Linked DNA regions of Variovorax paradoxus. The protein of the gene in region 1 interacts with the protein of each later gene in a pairwise test. Links are inferred from orthologs where the notes say so. Each region holds a gene or a part of one and is shown in the gene's direction. Other genes may lie near its edges.

Evidence for each region.
Region 2: the proteins of ftsB (region 1) and ftsL interact in binary tests that used the Escherichia coli proteins (3 or more experiments, as listed by UniProt). The link is inferred for Variovorax paradoxus from one-to-one orthologs.

What each region holds. Positions count from the first base shown.
Region 1 is NZ_CP091716.1:5,136,098-5,145,321, forward strand. The notes cover bases 2,085-4,934. They hold ftsB (cell division protein FtsB), read left to right. Parts: upstream 2,085-3,295; coding sequence 3,296-3,574; downstream 3,575-4,934. Other genes in these bases: eno (phosphopyruvate hydratase), read left to right, coding at 2,085-3,276; pnuC (nicotinamide riboside transporter PnuC), read left to right, coding at 3,710-4,330; L3V85_RS23700 (AAA family ATPase), read left to right, coding at 4,327-4,934. In the rest of the region: L3V85_RS23675 (CTP synthase), read left to right, coding at 1-1,650; L3V85_RS23680 (DUF1330 domain-containing protein), read left to right, coding at 1,647-1,937; more of eno, read left to right, coding at 1,993-2,084; more of L3V85_RS23700, read left to right, coding at 4,935-4,998; L3V85_RS23705 (hypothetical protein), read left to right, coding at 5,035-6,006; L3V85_RS23710 (MurR/RpiR family transcriptional regulator), read right to left, coding at 6,022-6,999; L3V85_RS23715 (C45 family autoproteolytic acyltransferase/hydolase), read right to left, coding at 6,959-8,005; glutamine ABC transporter ATP-binding protein GlnQ, read right to left, coding at 8,007-8,735; glutamine ABC transporter permease GlnP, read right to left, coding at 8,732-9,224. UniProt on the Escherichia coli protein: Essential cell division protein. May link together the upstream cell division proteins, which are predominantly cytoplasmic, with the downstream cell division proteins, which are predominantly periplasmic.
Region 2 is NZ_CP091716.1:1,527,922-1,537,012, forward strand. The notes cover bases 4,610-7,326. They hold ftsL (cell division protein FtsL), read left to right. Parts: upstream 4,610-5,640; coding sequence 5,641-6,012; downstream 6,013-7,326. Other genes in these bases: mraZ (division/cell wall cluster transcriptional repressor MraZ), read left to right, coding at 4,610-4,706; rsmH (16S rRNA (cytosine(1402)-N(4))-methyltransferase RsmH), read left to right, coding at 4,715-5,638; L3V85_RS07275 (peptidoglycan D,D-transpeptidase FtsI family protein), read left to right, coding at 6,009-7,326. Outside these bases: RNA polymerase-binding protein DksA, read left to right, coding at 1-358; L3V85_RS07245 (STAS domain-containing protein), read left to right, coding at 404-2,068; ATP-dependent protease subunit HslV, read left to right, coding at 2,127-2,672; ATP-dependent protease ATPase subunit HslU, read left to right, coding at 2,675-4,003; more of mraZ, read left to right, coding at 4,278-4,609; more of L3V85_RS07275, read left to right, coding at 7,327-7,763; L3V85_RS07280 (UDP-N-acetylmuramoyl-L-alanyl-D-glutamate--2,6-diaminopimelate ligase), read left to right, coding at 7,766-9,091. UniProt on the Escherichia coli protein: Essential cell division protein. May link together the upstream cell division proteins, which are predominantly cytoplasmic, with the downstream cell division proteins, which are predominantly periplasmic.

The sequences.
Region 1 (9,224 bases):
GTATCTTCCCTTGGCAAGGGAATCGCCTCCGCCTCGCTCGCCGCGATCCTCGAATCGCGCGGCCTCCAAGTCACCCTCATCAAGCTCGATCCGTACATCAATGTCGACCCCGGCACGATGTCGCCCTTCCAGCATGGTGAAGTGTTCGTCACCGACGACGGCGCCGAGACCGACCTGGACCTCGGCCACTACGAGCGCTTCATCAACACGCGGATGCGCAAGGCCAACAACTTCACGACCGGCCAGATCTACAAGACCGTGCTCGAGAAGGAACGCCGCGGCGACTACCTCGGCAAGACGGTGCAGGTGATCCCGCACATCACCAACGAGATCCAGGAATACATCAAGCGCGGCGCCGGCATCGGCACGGCCCACGAGGTGGACGTGGCCATCGTCGAGATCGGCGGCACCGTGGGCGACATCGAATCGCTGCCCTTCCTGGAGGCCGTGCGCCAGATGAGCCTGCGCATGGGCCCCAACAACTCGGCCTTCGTGCACCTGAGCTACGTGCCCTGGATCGCCGCCGCCGGCGAGCTCAAGACCAAGCCCACGCAGCACACCGCGCAGAAGCTGCGCGAAATCGGCATTCAGGCCGACGCCCTGCTGTGCCGCGCCGACCGCCCGATCCCCGACGACGAGCGCGCCAAGATCTCGCTGTTCTCCAACGTGCCCGAATGGGGCGTGATCTCCATGTGGGACGTGGACACCATCTACAAGGTGCCCCGCATGCTGCACGAGCAGGGCCTGGACGGCCTGATCTGCGACAAGCTGCGCATCAACACCCCGCCCGCCAAGCTGCAGCGCTGGGACGACCTGGTCTACGAAGTCGAGCATCCGCAAAAGGAAGTGTCGATCGCCATGGTCGGCAAGTACGTGGACCTGTCGGACAGCTACAAGTCGCTGAACGAAGCCCTGCGCCACGCCGGCATGAAGAACCATGCGCGCGTGAAGATCGACTACATCGACTCCGAGACCATCAACGCGCAGGACGTGTCCCGCCTGGCCAAGTACGACGCCATCCTGGTGCCCGGCGGCTTCGGCCAGCGCGGCGTGGAAGGCAAGATCTCGGCCGCGCGCTTCGCCCGCGAAGGCAAGGTGCCCTACCTCGGCATCTGCCTGGGCATGCAGGTGGCCACCATCGAATACGCCCGCCACGTGGCAGGCCTCAAGAACGCCAACAGCACCGAGTTCGACCCCGAGACGCCCACCCCCGTGATCGCGCTGATCACCGAGTGGAAGGACGCCGACGGCACCGTGAAGACGCGCGACGAGAAGTCCGACCTCGGCGGCACCATGCGCCTGGGCGCGCAGAGCTCCGACGTCTCGCCCGGTACGCTGGCCCACAGCATCTACGGCGACGTGGTCACCGAGCGCCACCGCCACCGCTACGAAGCCAACGTCAACTACCTCGACGAACTGCGCAAGGCCGGCCTCGTGATCTCGGCGCTCACGCAGCGCGAGCACCTGACCGAAATCGTCGAGCTGCCGCAGGACGTGCACCCGTGGTTCATGGGCGTGCAGTTCCACCCCGAGTTCAAGTCGACCCCGTGGGGCGGCCATCCGCTGTTCAACGCCTTCATCAAGGCGGCGCTCGAGCACAAGGACAAGGGCGCCGGCAGCACCAACAAGGCACTGAAGGCCGTCGCATGAGCAGCGGATACGTCATCGCACACGTCGAGGTGACCAACCCGACGCAGTACGAGGAATACAAGAAGTGGTCGAGCGCCGCCATGCAGGCGCACGGCGCCGAGGTGTGCGTGCGCGGCGGCCAGGTCCAGCCGCTGGAGGGCGACTGGAAGCCCACGCGCATCGTCATCCTCAAGTTCGCCAGCTTCGAGAAGGCCAAGGCCTTCTACGAAACGCCCGAATACCTCAAGGCCCGCGAAGCGCGCGCCGGTGCCGCGATCATGAACATGATCGCCGTCGAAGGCCTCTGAGCCCCCTGCCCCATTTATTCATCCGCCAAAGAGAACCGAAAGAGAAAGACAAAAGATGAGTGCAATCGTTGACATCGTCGGCCGCGAAATTCTCGACAGCCGAGGCAACCCCACCGTCGAATGCGACGTGCTGCTGGAGTCGGGCACCATGGGCCGTGCGGCCGTGCCCTCGGGCGCGTCGACCGGTTCGCGCGAAGCCATCGAGCTGCGCGACGGCGACAAGAGCCGCTACCTGGGCAAGGGCGTGCTCAAGGCCGTGGAGAACATCAACACCGAGATCTCGGAAGCCGTGCTCGGCCTCGACGCCAGCGAACAGGCCTTCCTCGATCGCACGATGATCGACCTGGACGGCACCGACAACAAGGCCCGCCTGGGCGCCAACGCCACCCTCGCCGTCTCGATGGCCGTGGCCCGCGCCGCGGCCGAGGAGTCGGGCCTGCCGCTGTACCGCTACTTCGGCGGCATGGGCGGCATGCAGTTGCCGGTGCCGATGATGAACGTCATCAACGGCGGCGCGCACGCCAACAACAGCCTCGACCTGCAGGAGTTCATGATCATCCCCGTGGGCGCCAAGAGCTTCCGCGAGGCCGTGCGCTACGGCGCCGAAGTGTTCCATGCGCTGAAGAAGATCCTGGGCGACCGCGGCATCAGCACGGCGGTCGGCGACGAAGGCGGCTTCGCTCCCAGCGTCGAGAGCCACGAAGCGGCCATCCAGCTCATCCTGGAAGCCATCGACAAGGCCGGCTACACGGCCGGCGAGCAGATCGCCCTGGGCCTGGACTGCGCCGCCAGCGAGTTCTACAAGGACGGCAAGTACGTGCTGTCGGGCGAGAACCTCTCGCTCACCTCCGAGAGCTGGACCGACATGCTCGCGACCTGGGTCGACAAGTACCCGATCATCAGCATCGAAGACGGCATGCACGAAGGCGACTGGGACGGCTGGAAGCACCTGACCGAACGCCTGGGCAAGCGCGTGCAGCTGGTAGGCGACGACCTGTTCGTCACCAACACCAAGATCCTGCAAGAGGGCATCGAGAAGGGCATCGCCAACTCGATCCTGATCAAGATCAACCAGATCGGCACGCTGACCGAGACCTTCGCCGCCATCGAGATGGCCAAGCGCGCGGGCTACACGGCAGTCATCTCGCACCGCTCGGGCGAAACCGAAGACAGCACCATCGCCGACATCGCGGTGGGCACCAATGCCGGCCAGATCAAGACCGGCTCGCTGTCGCGCTCGGACCGCATCGCCAAGTACAACCAGCTGCTGCGCATCGAAGAAGACCTCGGCGACATCGCCGTGTACCCGGGCCGCGGCGCGTTCTACAACCTGAAGTAACGCACCGGACGCCCCGCGCATGCGCGCCCGCTTCGTTCCACCGATCATCCTGCTGCTTCTGCTGGGCGTCCTGCAGTGGCAGCTGTGGAACGGGCGCGGCAGCGTGCGCGACGTGGCGCAGCTGCGGACCAAGCTGGCCGACCAGAAGGAAGCCAACGCCAAGGCCGCGCTGAACAACGAGCGCCTGACCTCGGAGGTCAACGACCTCAAGGACGGCCTCGAAATGGTCGAGGAACGCGCGCGGGCGGAACTCGGCATGGTCAAGCCGAACGAAGTGTTCGTACAAATCGCGCACTAGGATGACCCCCAGTCTTCGCGCACTTCGTGTCGCTTCGCCAACCCCCTTCCAGGGGGCGGCACCGGCGGCCCGGCAAAGCCGGTTCCGCGGTGTCCCACGAACAGACCGCGTCGGTGCCCGCTGGGGGCGAATCTGATTCTTGAGCTTCTCTCGGCCCCTGCTTTCTTGCTCTGGGGCTCACCCGTCAGTTGGCTCGAACTCGTCGCAGCCGTGCTGGCGCTTGCCATGGTCGGCTGCAACATGCGCGAGATTCACTGGGGATGGCCGCTGGCCATCGTCAGTTCGCTGCTCTACATGGCGGTCTTCGCGAAGGCGCGCATCTACGGCGACGCCTCGCTCCAGGTCTTCTTCGCTTTCGTCGCCCTGTGGGGCTGGACCCAGTGGCTGCGCGGCCACCGGGCCGACGGTAGCGCCCTGCATGTCAGCCGGCTTTCGCCGCGCGGCATTGCACTCACGCTGGCGGCCTGCGCATTGGCCTGGCCGGCCATCGCCCTCTTCCTGCGCCGCTTCACCGACACCGACGTGCCCTGGTGGGACGGCTTCGCCACGGGGCTGAGTCTGGTCGGGCAATTTCTGCTCGGCCGCAAGTTCATCGAGAACTGGCTGATCTGGCTGGCGGTGAATGTGGTCAGCGTGGGCCTGTTCATCCACAAGGGCCTGTGGCTCACGGTCGGGCTGTATGCGGTGTTCGCCGCGCTCAGCGTGGCCGGCTACCTGGCATGGCGGCAACGCCTGCCGCAGGCGGCACGCGCATGACGCCCACACTGCCGACCGGCTGCGTCATTGCGCTGCTGGGCGCCGAAAGCACCGGCAAGACCGAGCTGGCGCGCGCCATCGCGCAGCGCCTGCAGGACCGCGGCACGCCGGTGACGCTCGTGGGCGAATACCTGCGCGAATGGTGCGAGCGCGAAGGCCGCACGCCGCGCCCCGCCGAGCAGCAGGCCATCGCCGACGAGCAGACCCGCCGCATCGGCGTCGCCGCCGCGTCGGGCGTGGTGGTGGCCGACACCACCGCGCTCATGACGGCGGTCTACAGCGAGCAGCTTTTCGCAGACACCTCGCTCTACGAAGGCGCCCTGGCCGCGCAGCGGCGCTATGCGATCACGCTGCTCACGGCGCTCGACCTGCCCTGGGTGGCCGACGAGATGCGCGACGGCCCGCATGCGCAGCAGCCGACCGACGCGCTGGTGCGCGCCGCGCTCGTCGGCGCGAAGCTCTCGTTCGCCGTGGTGCATGGCAGCGGCGGCGAACGGCTCGCCAATGCCTGGAACGCGATCAACTCGATCGCCGGCAGCGAAGGCCGCACCCGTGCGCGTGGCCGTCTCGAAGCGAAGCCCGCCTCGTGGTCATGGCCTTGCGAGAAATGCTCCGACCCGGAATGCGAACATAAGCTCTTCAGCGACCTGATTTCGCGCCGCGAGTAAGCCGGCGGCGCGCACATCCCCTTCACCGGAGACCCGATGCCCCTTTCGACAGCCGCGCGCCTCGCCAATCCCGCAGTCATCTCTACCCTTACCGCCCTGCTGCTGACCGCCGGCCACGCCGCCGCGGCACCCGTCGCGGCCACCGTGGAAAACGGCACCACGACCACCGCCTGCGCCGAGGAAGACAACGTCTCCCTCACCCTGCGCGGCGACGGCATCCGCCACATGCGCATCGAGGCGCTGCAGCCCGACTACCTCGACAAGATCGGCAACGACGTGACCGCGCCCGACTTCTCGGGCTGCAACTTCGACGGCGGCGCCCACCCCACCGACCCCGCGCACCGTTTCAAGAAACGCACCGTGGTGCTGCTCGACAACGCCGAATGGCGCATCGTCGGCATGACGCTGCCGAGCTTCTGGCGTCCGCAGAGCGTGCCGGTGAGCGTGGGCAAGCGCAAGGACAAGGGCTTCCATCTGCTGCAGGTGTTCAAGAAAGAGAACGGCAAGGCGCTCGAGGCCATCGTGCTCTATCCGTCGGACGGCTACTGGCGGCTCAAGCCGCTGCCGGACCCGCGCTTCGGCGACGGCGTGTATGGCTCGTCCTTCCTGCTCGGGCCCGTCGAGGCGGCCGCGCGGCCGGTGGTGAGCATCGCGTCGATCCACGTCGATCCGAAACCGCTGGCGATCCGCGTGCGCTTCGCGAATGGCGGCAGCGCGGTGGCGCGCGTCGACGAAATCAGCCGCGCGCGCACCGCGCTCGACGTCACGCTGTCGAAGCCGACCGTGAATGCGCAGCCCTTCGCGGTGCTGCGATCGATGTACGTGACGCCGGACAACGCCGACGTGAGCGAGGTGCGTTGGCAGGCTTCGCCGCAGGCCGCGCAGCAGGTGCTGCCGCTGCCCGAAGTGAAGAGCCTGCAGGCCACCCAGGTGCGCTTCGGCCGCAGCCTGCCGTCCAAGCACAACACGAGCGCGCCGGACATCTCGTTCGGCGGCTTCGAGGACTGAGCCTCGGGCGCGTCGCTATTCGATGCCCAGGTCGGCGATGAAGCGCTCGCGCCGCTCGAGCGCCTTCAGCGCCTTCTTGCCCAGGTCGGTCGCGACCAGGTTCAGCAGGCCTTCGCAGAAGATGACGTAGGCGCCCATCGAATTGCTGAAGAAGGCGCTGCCGTGGGGCACGAAGAAGGAATGCTTCGCGAAGGCCGCGAGCGGTGACGCGCGGTGGTCGGTGATGGCGACGACGACCATGCCGGCCTTGGCCGCGGCGGCCGCCGTTTCGGCGATGCTGCGCGTGTAGGGCTCCACGCTCGTCACGACCACCAGGTCGCCGGGCTGCAACTGGGCCAGGCCTTCGGCCACGCCCAGCCCATGCGGATCGAGCAAGGCCACGTCGCCGCGCACCATGGCCAGCCCATAGGCCAGGAAGCTCGCCAGCGCGCTGAACTGCCGCAGGCCGTGCACGCGAACCCGCGGTGCCGTGGCCAGCAGCCGGGCCGCCTGCTGCAGTTCGTCGGCCGAGAGCTGCGCGAGGAAGCCTTCGGTGTTGGCGATCGAGTCCTTGGCGATCTGCACCATGGTGTCGATCTCGGGGCGCTGCCCGGTGCCGTCCTGCGGAGTGCTGCGCTCCGAAGCATGCGCGACCAGCCGGCCGGCCTGCTCGCTGTAGAAATGACGGTGCCGCGAAGCCAGTCCGTCGCGGAACACCGTCTGGAACTCGACGAAGCCGGCATAGCCGAGGCGGGTCGCCAGGCGGGTCAGCGTCGACGCATTGACACCCAGCGACTCGGCCAGCTCGGTGATGGTGCGCACCGCGACCTCTTCGGGCCGCTCGACCAGGCGCGCCAGCACGCTGTGCGCCTTGCTGCCCATCGAGATCAGCGCATCGCCCCGCCCCAGGCGCATCGTGAGCGCCCGCAGCGCCTCGACGGTGCGAGGCGGCGAAGCACCGTCGGCCTCGATCTCAGGCGGGTTGGGCACGCTGGTTTGGTTCGATGCTTGCATGGCCGTCGATCATATGGAATCGCGGCGGCTGCAAGGGGTGCTCGTACACCTGCCATTCGACGCGCGCGGGGCCGATGCGGATGTCCGCGGTGGCCATCGTGTTCTCGCCGTCGCTGTCGGCCGGGTCGGCGCGCAGGATGGGGAACGACGCGTCGCCGCTGTCGGCCAGCAGATGCAGCGGATCGTCGCCCACGGCGAGCAGCGCATCGCCGCGTTGCTGCCGATGCCGCGATGAACCGGTGACGATCTGCGGCAGATCGCCCAGCGCCGGATGCAGCGCGTGGTTGGCATGCAGCCGCCGTCCCGCGATCTCGACGACCGAAAGGGCCTCGGAGCTGAACTCCACGCCGAGCAACTCGGGCGACGCCCGGTGCGCCACGGTGAGATGGAAGCCGCCCGCACGCTCGCCGGATGCCAGCAGTTCGCGCACCTCCTGCAGGCTGCCCGCCTCCAGCAGCGCACGCGTGAGAACCATCCGCGGAACGCCGGGCCGCACGTTCAGGCATCGCAGGTTGTTCACCGTCATGGCAAGGCCGCGCTCGGTCACCGCGAAGGTATGGCCCGGCAGCGATCCCGGATAGACGAAGGAAGCGAAAGACGCACCGCCCTCCACCGCGCACGCCGCGATCGCGCACCGCCCGGCGAAGGCCGGGTCGCCGTCTTCGTTGTGGGTGATGCGGCGCTGCACGCCCGCCTGCTGCACCGTGGTGCACCCGTCCGGCGCCATGGCCCACAGGTCGCCGCGGCAGTTCCACAGGAACACGTCTTCGAACGGCAGTTCCAGTCCGGCCGCAAGGCCCTGCAACTCGCTCCAGATGCGCGGAAAGCGCGCGCGCACCAGCGCGGCCATGGCCTCGGCGGCCGGCGTGCCGCGATGGCGCATCACCGTCGCCCAGGCTGGCGAAGTGCGCGCGTAGTCCTGCATGGCGGCGGCGCCGAAGCGGCCGAGCGCCTGTCCCGTCTCGAAGGGCGATCCCTTGGCCTCGAGGTAATTCAATGTCGGCATGTCACTCCACGTGCTGAAGAAAATCGCGCAGGCGCTGGTTCGGCGGGTTGTCCAGCAACTCCGCCGGCGGCCCGTCGACCGTGATGTGGCCGTGCTCCATGAAGATCAGCCGCGTGCCGACCTTGCGGGCGAACTGCATCTCGTGCGTCACGACGACCATCGTCATGCCCTCCTCCGCCAGCGACTGCATGACGCGCAGCACCTCCTGGCGAAGTTCGGGGTCGAGCGCGGAGGTCGGCTCGTCGAACAGCATCAGCTTGGGCTTGACGGCCAGCGCGCGGGCGATGGCGACACGCTGCTGCTGTCCGCCGGAGAGTTCGCTCGGGTGATGGTGCATGCGCCCGGCAAGGCCCACCTTGGCGAGCAGTTCGGTCGCCTGTGCCTGCGCCTGCGACCTGGAGGCGCCGCGCACCTGCCGCGGCCCGAAGGCGACGTTCTCCAGCGCCGTCATCTGCGGAAACAGGTTGAACTGCTGGAACACCATGCCCGCTTCCTGGCGGATCTCGCGCACCACGGCGTTGCCGCCGCGCACGCTCAGGCCGCCCACAAGCAGGTCGCCGCCGTCGATCTGCTCGAGCGCGTTGATGCAGCGCAGGAGCGTCGACTTGCCCGAGCCCGAGGGACCGATCAGCACGACGACCTCGCCATGGCGGATCTGCAGGTTCACTCGGTCGAGCACCGTGTTGGCGCCGAAGCGCTTTTCCACATTCTTGAATTCGACGATGTTCACAGGATGCGCATCCTTTTCTCGACGGTTCTCAGGGCCAGCGTCAGCACGCCGATCAGCATGAGATAGATCACCGCGACCGCGGTCCATATCTCGATGGCCCTGAAGTTGGCCGCCATGATTTCCTGCCCCTGGCGGGTGAGCTCGCCGACACCGATGACGATGAAGAGCGAGGTGTCCTTCAGGCTCACGATGAATTGATTGCCCAGCGCCGGCGTCATGCGCCGGAACGCGACCGGCCCGACGACGAAGGCCAGCACGCGCCAGCGCGGCAGGCCCATCGCCAGCCCCGCCTCGCTCAGCCCCTTCGGCACCGAAAGAAAGGCGCCGCGGACGATTTCCGCGATGTAGGCGCCCGAGTTGATGACGATGGAGGCGATGGCCGCCGTCATCGGGTCCACGCGCACGCCCAGCAGGCCGGGCAATGCGAAGTAGATGAACATGACCTGCACCACGATGGGCGTGCCGCGCACGAGCCCCACGTAGGCGAAG
Region 2 (9,091 bases), 3.6 Mb from region 1 along the record:
CGAAAAGCAGATGGCGTTCTTCCGCCTGAAGCTCGAAGAACTCAAGCGCGGCATCCTCGAGAACGCCGGCGAGACCACCGAGCACCTGCGTGAAGACACCGTGGTCGTGCCCGACCCGGCCGACCGCGCCACCATCGAGGAAGAACACGCCCTCGAGCTGCGCACCCGCGACCGCGAGCGCAAGCTGCTCAAGAAGATCGAGCAGTCGATCCAGCGCATCGACGCCGGCGACTACGGCTACTGCGACGAAACCGGCGAACCCATCGGCGTGGGCCGCCTGCTCGCCCGCCCGACGGCCACGCTGTCGCTCGAAGCGCAGCAGCGCCGGGAACTCAAGCAGAAGATGTTCGGGGATTGATCGGGAAGAAGGTCGCAAGAACCCCCGTCTGCAAGCTTTCGTCGAATGGCAAAGGAAGAGTCGGGCCGCCTTTTTTCCAAGGTGGCCAAGTTTGTCCGCAATCCGCTGAAGGATTGGTCGGAGCTGGATGAGCCCGCCCCGTCGGACTCCTCGCTGCCCGAGCAGGCCTACAACCGGGAAATGCTCAAGGAGATGATCGAGCGGCGCCAGCGCAACGACTTCGTGCGCCGCCGCGAGTTCGACATGCTTCGCAAGCTGCGCCAGCGCGAGGCCGCCGCCCACGCCTTCGACCCGACCGTCACGCCCTCGTCGTTCAACCTCAACAGCTCTTCGGAAAAGCTCGAAGGCCGCGCGCTCACGCTCAAGAAGATCGACGAGATCGAGCAGCAGATGTCGCAGCAGTGGTGGAAGGGGCGCGGCCCGAACGGCGAAGCGCTGGTCAATCCGCCGCCCGACGCCGGCGCCGAGACCCTGCCGCCCGTCGGTTCCGACGCGCCCGATACGCAGACCGACCGGCCTCACAGCGTGAGCCCGCCCGCCGCCGCGGCTGCCGCGGCCGGGGAAGCACCGATGGCCGCTGGCGCGACTCCGATGCCCGTGTCGCGACTGGCGCACGACGGCGCGCTCGAAGAAGCCGTCATCCGTTTCGCGCATGGCGACGACACCGGCGCCGAAGCCATCCTGCTGCAGGCCCTGGCCTCCGAGAGCGCCGCCGCGACCGAAGCCGAAGGCAGCCCCGCCGCCGAGCGCGACGACAGCCGCTGGCGTGCCCTGTTCGACCTGTATCGCGCGACCGGCGATGCCGCCAAGTTCGCGGCCGCGCGCATGCGCTATGCGCAGCGCATGCGGCGCATGGGGCCCGACTGGGTCTCGCTCGAAGAGCTGGCCCGCAGCGTCAAGGCCGTAACCGCCAGCGAGGAGGCCGGCGCGGCCTCCGAAGGCCCGTCTCAGGCCGATTGGGTCTCGCCCGCGCACCTGGCGCGCGAAGGCCTGGTGGAACTCACGCGTGCGCTGTCGAAGGCCGGCTCGGTCTGGACGCTCGACTGGCGTGCCCTGGCAGCCATCGGTGCCGACGCGGCCGCCCCGCTGCGGGTGCTGTTCACCCACTGGTCCGATTCGCCGGTGCAGCTGCGCTTCATGGGTTCGGCCCAGTTGCTGGCCGTGCTGTCCGAGGCCGCGCCCAACAACGACCGCAGCACCGAAGACGTCTGGTGGCAGCTGCACCTGGCGGCGCTGCGCATGATGCACCTGCCCGACGACTTCGAGCTGGTGGCGCTCAACTACTGCATCACCTACGAGGTGTCGCCGCCCTCGTGGCAAGACCCGCGCGGGGAGTGCACCTCGCTGGCCGCGCCGCCGGCGAGCCGTCCCAGCTCGGTGTGGTCGCTGCTGTCGGTCGGCGGCGATTCCGAGAGCTTTCCGTCCACCGACAGCGGTTTTGCCGCGCTGGCGGGCGACCTGCGGGGCGAATCCCTGTCGAGCTGGCAGCGGCTGGACAACGACCTGCGCCACACCACGGCGCCGGTCATTTCGTGCGCCGCGCTGCTGCGCATGGACCTGGCCGCCGCCGGCACGCTGCTGAGCTGGGTGCGCACGCGGGACGCCAACGGCGAGCGGGTGCAGTTCGTCGATGCGCACCGGCTGATCGGCGCGCTGTTCACGCTGGTAGGTATTACCGATCACGCCACGGTCGCGCTTAGGAAAAACTAAGGCGCCGGGCGGCCTTGCCGCGGGTTGCATTGCCCCGGGCCATCCCCAGATGGCTTCGATGGAACAGTTTCACGGCACCACCATCGTGAGCGTGCGCCGCAAGACCCCCCAAGGCGATCAGGTCGCCATCGGCGGGGACGGGCAGGTCACTCTCGGCAATATCGTCATCAAGGGCACGGCGCGCAAAGTGCGCCGGCTCTATCACGGCAAGGTGCTGGCAGGTTTTGCCGGCGCCACCGCCGACGCCTTCACGCTCTTCGAGCGCTTCGAGGCCAAGCTCGAAAAGCACCAGGGGCACCTGACCCGCGCGGCCGTCGAGCTCACCAAGGACTGGCGCACCGACCGCGTGCTGCGCAAGCTCGAGGCCATGCTGGCCGTGGCCGACGCCACCACCTCGCTCATCATCACCGGCAACGGTGACGTGCTGGAGCCCGAGGACGGCGTGATCGCCATCGGTTCCGGCGGCGCCTATGCCCAGTCGGCCGCCAAGGCGCTGATCGAGAACACCGAGCTTTCGGCCGAGCAGATCGTGCGCAAATCGCTGTCGATCGCCGGAGAAATCTGCATTTACACGAACATGAACCACACCGTGGAAGCGCTCTGACCATGTCCATGACCCCCCAGGAAATCGTCTCCGAGCTGGACAACCACATCGTCGGCCAGCCCGCCGCCAAGCGCGCCGTGGCCATTGCCCTGCGCAACCGCTGGCGCCGCCAGCAGGTCGACGACAAGCTGCGCCACGAGATCACGCCCAAGAACATCCTCATGATCGGCCCCACGGGCGTGGGCAAGACCGAGATCGCGCGCCGCCTCGCGCGGCTGGCCGACGCGCCCTTCATCAAGGTCGAGGCCACCAAGTTCACTGAGGTGGGCTACGTGGGCAAGGACGTCGATTCGATCATTCGCGACCTCGCCGAGATCGCCGTCAAGCAGACGCGCGAATCCGAAAGCGCCAAGGTGCGCGCGCGTGCCGAGGATGCCGCCGAAGAGCGAATCCTCGACGTGCTGCTGCCCCCGGCGCGCGGTGCCGACGGCGCACCTCCGGCGCTCGACGCGCCCAATCCCACGCGCCAGGCCTTCCGCAAGAAGCTGCGCGAGCATCAGCTCGACGACAAGGAAATCGAGCTCGACCTCGCCGAGACGCGCACGCCGCTGGAAATCATGGGCCCGGCCGGCATGGAGGAAATGACCGAGCAGCTGCGCGGCATGTTCGGCCAGATGGGGCAGGGCAAGCGCAAGACCCGCAAGCTCAAGATCGGCGAGGCCATGCGCCTGCTGGTCGACGAAGAGGCCGCCAAGCTGGTCAACGAGGACGAGATCCGCGCCCAGGCCATCACCAACGCCGAGCAGAACGGCATCGTCTTCATCGACGAGATCGACAAGGTCGCCACGCGCAGCGAAGCGCAGGGCTCCGACGTGTCGCGCCAGGGCGTTCAGCGCGACCTGCTGCCGCTGGTGGAAGGCACGGCCGTCACCACCAAGTACGGCGTGGTGCGCACCGACCACATGCTTTTCATCGCGAGCGGCGCGTTCCACCTGAGCAAGCCGAGCGACCTGATTCCCGAGCTGCAGGGGCGCTTTCCGATTCGCGTCGAGCTGCAGTCGCTGTCGGTGTCGGACTTCGAGAGCATCCTCACGCAGACCCGCGCGTCGCTCGTGAAGCAGTACCAGGCGCTGCTGGCCACCGAGGGCGTGACGCTCGACTTCACGCCCGAAGGCGTGAACCGGCTGGCGACCATTGCCTTCGAGGTGAACGAGCGCACCGAGAACATCGGCGCGCGCCGCCTGTCGACCGTGATGGAGCGTCTGCTGGATGAGGTAAGCTTCGACGCGACCCGCCTTGAAGGCCAATCGATCCGCATCGATGCCGCCTACGTCGACCAGCGCCTCGCGGCACTAAGTCACGACGAAGATCTTTCGCGCTTCATCCTCTGAAGCTGCCCTTTGGTTCCCCCTGTAACGGGGGAATCCTTCACGCATCACTTTCACTGCGTGAGCTAAGTACTTCATTCTCAACGAAATTCGCCGATTCCACGGATTTGGAATCGGCGCTAAGTCGTTGATTCCATTACAAAAAATACCCCGAACGGCCAGTTGCGCCCCAAGTGTTTCCTGCTACAGTGCAAAAAAGTGCAGTTAAGTGGGAAAAAGTGCGGGTAGTGCCCCCTTCGGGTGCCGCAGCACCTCCCAACACAGGGGTTTCGTGGTCGTGTTTCAAGGCGCTTCATCGCTCAGTCTGGATGCCAAGGGGCGGCTCTCCGTGCCGACCCGGCATCGCGACGTCCTGAGCGCCACGGCAGGCGGCCAGCTCACGATCACCAAGCATCCGCACGGATGCCTGATGGTGTTCCCCCGTCCCGAATGGGAAAAATTCCGCGATCGCATCGCCGAGCTGCCGATGTCGGCGCAGTGGTGGAAGCGCATCTTCCTGGGCAACGCCATGGACGTCGAGATGGACGGCACCGGCCGCATCCTGGTGTCGCCCGAACTGCGCGCGGCCACCGGCATCACGCGCGAGACGCTGCTGCTGGGCATGGGCAACCACTTCGAACTCTGGGACAAGGCCACTTACGAGGCCAAGGAGGCCGAGGCCGCCCAGGGCGAGATGCCGGATGTGTTTCAGGACTTCGCGTTCTGAGGATTCACGTGACTACCCCATGGACTCATACGACCGTCTTGCTGAACGAAGCGGTGGAAGCCCTTCTTTCCGGCAGCACGGCGGCAACCGGCACCTACGTGGACGCCACCTTCGGGCGGGGAGGGCATGCGCGTGCCATCCTCTCCAGGCTGGCGCCGGAAGGCAGGCTGATCGCATTCGACAAGGATGCGGAAGCAGTGGCCGAAGCAGCGCGCATCTCCGATGCGCGTTTTTCTATCCGCCACCAGGGATTCCGCTCGCTGGGCGAACTGCCCGACGCGAGCATCGACGGCTTGCTGATGGATCTGGGCGTGAGCTCGCCCCAGATCGACAACCCGGTGCGCGGTTTCAGTTTTCGTTTCGACGGCCCGCTCGACATGCGCATGGACACCACGCGCGGCGAGAGCGTGGCCGAGTGGCTGGCAACGGCCGAACTCCAGCAGATTGCAGAGGTGATCCGTGACTATGGCGAAGAACGGTTTGCTGTTCAGATTGCAAAGGCGATTGTTGCTCGCCGACAAGAACGGGGCCCAATTTCAACCACCACCGAACTGGCCGAGCTCGTGGCTGGCACGGTCAAAACCCGCGAGCAGGGCCAGAACCCTGCAACGCGCACATTTCAGGCTTTTCGGATTTTCATCAACGCCGAGCTTGAAGAGCTGCAACAGGCGCTAGAAGCGAGCCTTTCCGTGCTGAAGCCCGGCGGACGTCTTGCGGTGATCAGCTTCCACTCGCTGGAAGACCGCATCGTCAAGCAGTTCATCGCCAAGCACTCGAAGGAGGTCTACGACCGCCGCGCGCCCTTTGCCGCCCCCAAGGTGATGAAGCTGAACGCGCTTGAGCGCATCAAGCCATCCCAGGCCGAGGTGAGCGGCAACCCGCGCTCGCGCAGCGCCATCTTGCGCGTCGCCGAACGCACCGAGGCCAACTGACCATGGCCCGGCTTAACCTGTTGCTGCTGCTGGCTGTGATTGCCACGGCGCTGTACCTCGTTCATACGCAGTACCAATCGCGTCAGCTCTACACCGAGCTCGACCGCGTGCAGCAGGAAGCCCGCCGCCTGGAACTGGACCGCGACCGCCTGCAGGTCGAGAAGCGCGCCCAGGCCACGCCGCTGCGCGTCGAGAAGCTCGCCAAGGAGCAGCTGCAAATGCGCACCACCTCGCCGGCCATCACGCAGTACGTGCGGCCCGACGGTTCGGTGATTCCGGCCGTGGCGCCGCTGCCGCCGGCCACGCCCGCGGGCGCCAAGCCGGCCGCGAAGCCCGCGGCCAAACCCGCCACCGCAGCGAGGTCCGCACGATGACCCGCGGCAACCGCAGCGTGCGCTACACCACCAGCCCCTTGCTCGCGAGCAAGACGCCGGTGTGGCGCAGCAAGTTCATCGTCGCCGGCATCGCGCTCGGCTTCGTCATGCTGGCGGGCCGGGCTGCGTACGTGCAGGTGCTCAACAACAGCTTCTTCCAGCGGCAGGGCGAAGTGCGCTTCGCGCGCACGCTCGAAATGCCGGCCAACCGCGGCCGCATCCTCGACCGCAACGGACTCATCCTCGCCTCCAGCGTGGTGGCGCCCAGCATCTGGGCCATTCCCGAGGACATCGAGCGCGACGACCCCGAGGTGCGCGCCAAGCTCAAGCAGGTGGCCAAGCTGCTCGAGATGCCGCAGAAGGACTTCGACAAGAAGCTGGAAGACGAGGACAAGACCTTCGTCTGGATCAAGCGCCAGGTCGACGAGCCCATCGCCAAGCAGATCGCGGCCATGAACCTCAAAGGCATCTACCAGCGCAAGGAATACAAGCGCCAGTACCCCGAGGGCGAGGCCGCCGCGCACGTGGTGGGCTTCACCAACGTGGAAGACAGCGGCCAGGAAGGCATCGAGCTCGCGTTCAACAAGGAACTGGCGGGCAAGACCGGCTCGCGCCGCGTCATCAAGGACCGGCTGGGCCGCGTGGTCGAGGGCGTGGGCGAACTGGTGCCGCCGCTGGACGGCCAGGACATCCAGCTCAGCGTCGACAGCAAGGTGCAGTTCTTCGCCTACCAGAAGCTGCGCGACGCGGTGATCGCCCGCAAGGCCAAGGCCGGCAGCGTGGTGGTCCTCGACTCCACCACCGGCGAAGTGCTGGCGCTGGCCAACTACCCGAGCTACGTGCCCGACAAGCGCCAGAACCTCACCGGCGAGCAACTGCGCAACCGCGCGCTCACCGACACCTTCGAGCCCGGCTCGACCATGAAGCCCATCACGGTCGGCATGGCGCTGGAAGCCGGCCGCGTGAAGCCGTCGACGGTGATCGACACCGCGCCCGGCCGCTACCAGATCGGCGGCTTCACCATCAGCGACACCCACAACTACGGTTCGCTGACGGTCGAGGGCGTGATCCAGAAGTCGAGCAACGTGGGCGCGCTCAAGATCGCCCAGAAGATGACCCCGCACGAGATGTGGGACACCTACACCGCGCTCGGCTACGGTCAGAAGCCGCAGATCCAGTTCCCCGGCGCCGTGACCGGCCGGCTGCGTCCGTGGAAGACCTGGAAGCCGGTCGAACAGGCCACCATGGCCTACGGCTACGGCCTGTCGGCATCGCTGTTCCAAATGGCGCATTCGTACACCTCGTTCGCGCACGACGGCTCGCTCATCCCGGTCACCATTCTCAAGAACTCCGAGCCGCCGACCGGCGTGCGGGTGTTCTCGCCGTCGAACGCGCTGGCTGTTCGCAAGATGCTGCAGATGGCCGCCGGCCCCGGCGGCACCGGCACGCGCGCTCAGACCGTGGGCTACTCGGTCGGCGGCAAGTCGGGCACGGCCCACAAGCAGGTTGGCAAGGGTTACGCGAGTAACAAATATCGTGCGTGGTTCACCGGCATGGCGCCGATCGAGAAGCCGCGCATCATCGTCGCCGTGATGATCGACGAGCCCACCGACGGCCAGTACTTCGGCGGCCTGGCAGCGGCTCCCGTGTTCAGCGAAGTCGTGCAGCAGACCCTGCGCATGATGAACGTACCGCCCGATCTGGCGGTCAAACCGCTTGTGATGACGCAAGGCGTCGACGAGAGCTTCTGAACATGCTGACCTTCACTTCCCCCCAACTGGTGGCCGCCTGGCTCAAGGAGCGCGCGCCGCAGGCCGCCATGCATGCCGACAGCCGTGCCGTGGGCGCGGGCGACATCTTCGTCGCCTGGCCGGGCGCGGCCACCGACGGCCGCAAGCATGTGGCGTCCGCGCTGGCGCAGGGCGCCGCGGTCTGCCTGGTCGAGCACGAAGGCGTCGAGCCCTTCGGCTTCGACGGTGACGAGCGCATCGTGAGCTACCCCGGCCTCAAGGCCGCCACCGGGCCGATCGCCTCGGCCTTCTACGACAACCCCTCGGCGCTGCTCGACGTGCTGGCCGTGACCGGCACCAACGGCAAGACCTCCACCGCCTGGTGGCTGGCCGAATCGCTCTCCACGCTGCGCGCGGCTGGCGGCGTGCGCGTGATGAAGCCCGACGGCACCATGCAGCGCGACGCGCCGTCGCCCTGCGCAGTGATGGGCACGCTCGGCGTCGGCGTGCCGCCCGAGCTGACCTACACCGGCCTGACCACGCCCGACCCCGTGATGATGCAGCGCGAGCTGCGCTCGCTGGTCGAGCGCGGCTTCGGTGCCTGCGCCATCGAGGCTTCGTCCATCGGCATCGCCGAGCGCCGGCTCGACGGCGCGCAGATCGCGGTGGCCGTGTTCACCAACTTCACGCAGGACCACCTCGACTACCACGGCAGCATGGACGCCTACTGGCAGGCCAAGGCCGAGCTGTTCCGCTGGCCCGGCCTGCGCGCGGCGGTGATCAACATCGACGACACGCACGGCGCCAGCCTGTGCGCGAACCTGATCGACGCCGGCATCGGCGCGCTCGACGTCTGGACCGTCTCGGCCGGCGGCAAGCCGGCACGCCTCGTGGCACGCGACATCGGCTACGACGCGCAGGGCCTGCAGTTCTCGGTGGCCGAACACGGCACCGCGGCCGTGGAGCGCCTGTCGACCGGCCTGATCGGCCAGTACAACGTGGCCAACCTGCTGGGCGTGCTCGGCACCCTGCGCGCGCTGGGCCTCACGCTGGCCCAGGCCGCGGCCGCCTGCGCCAATCTCACCAGCGTGCCGGGCCGCATGGACCGCGCCGGCACCGGCGACGGTGCGCCGCTGGCCGTGGTCGACTACGCCCACACGCCCGACGCCCTCGACAAGGCCCTGATCGGCCTGCGTCCGCTCGCCCAGCAGCGCGGCGGCGCGCTCTGGTGCCTGTTCGGCTGCGGCGGCGACCGCGACCCCATCAAGCGCCCGATGATGGCCGCGGTGGCGGAGCGCCAGGCCGACCGCGTGATCGTCACCAGCGACAACCCGCGCAGCGAAAAGCCC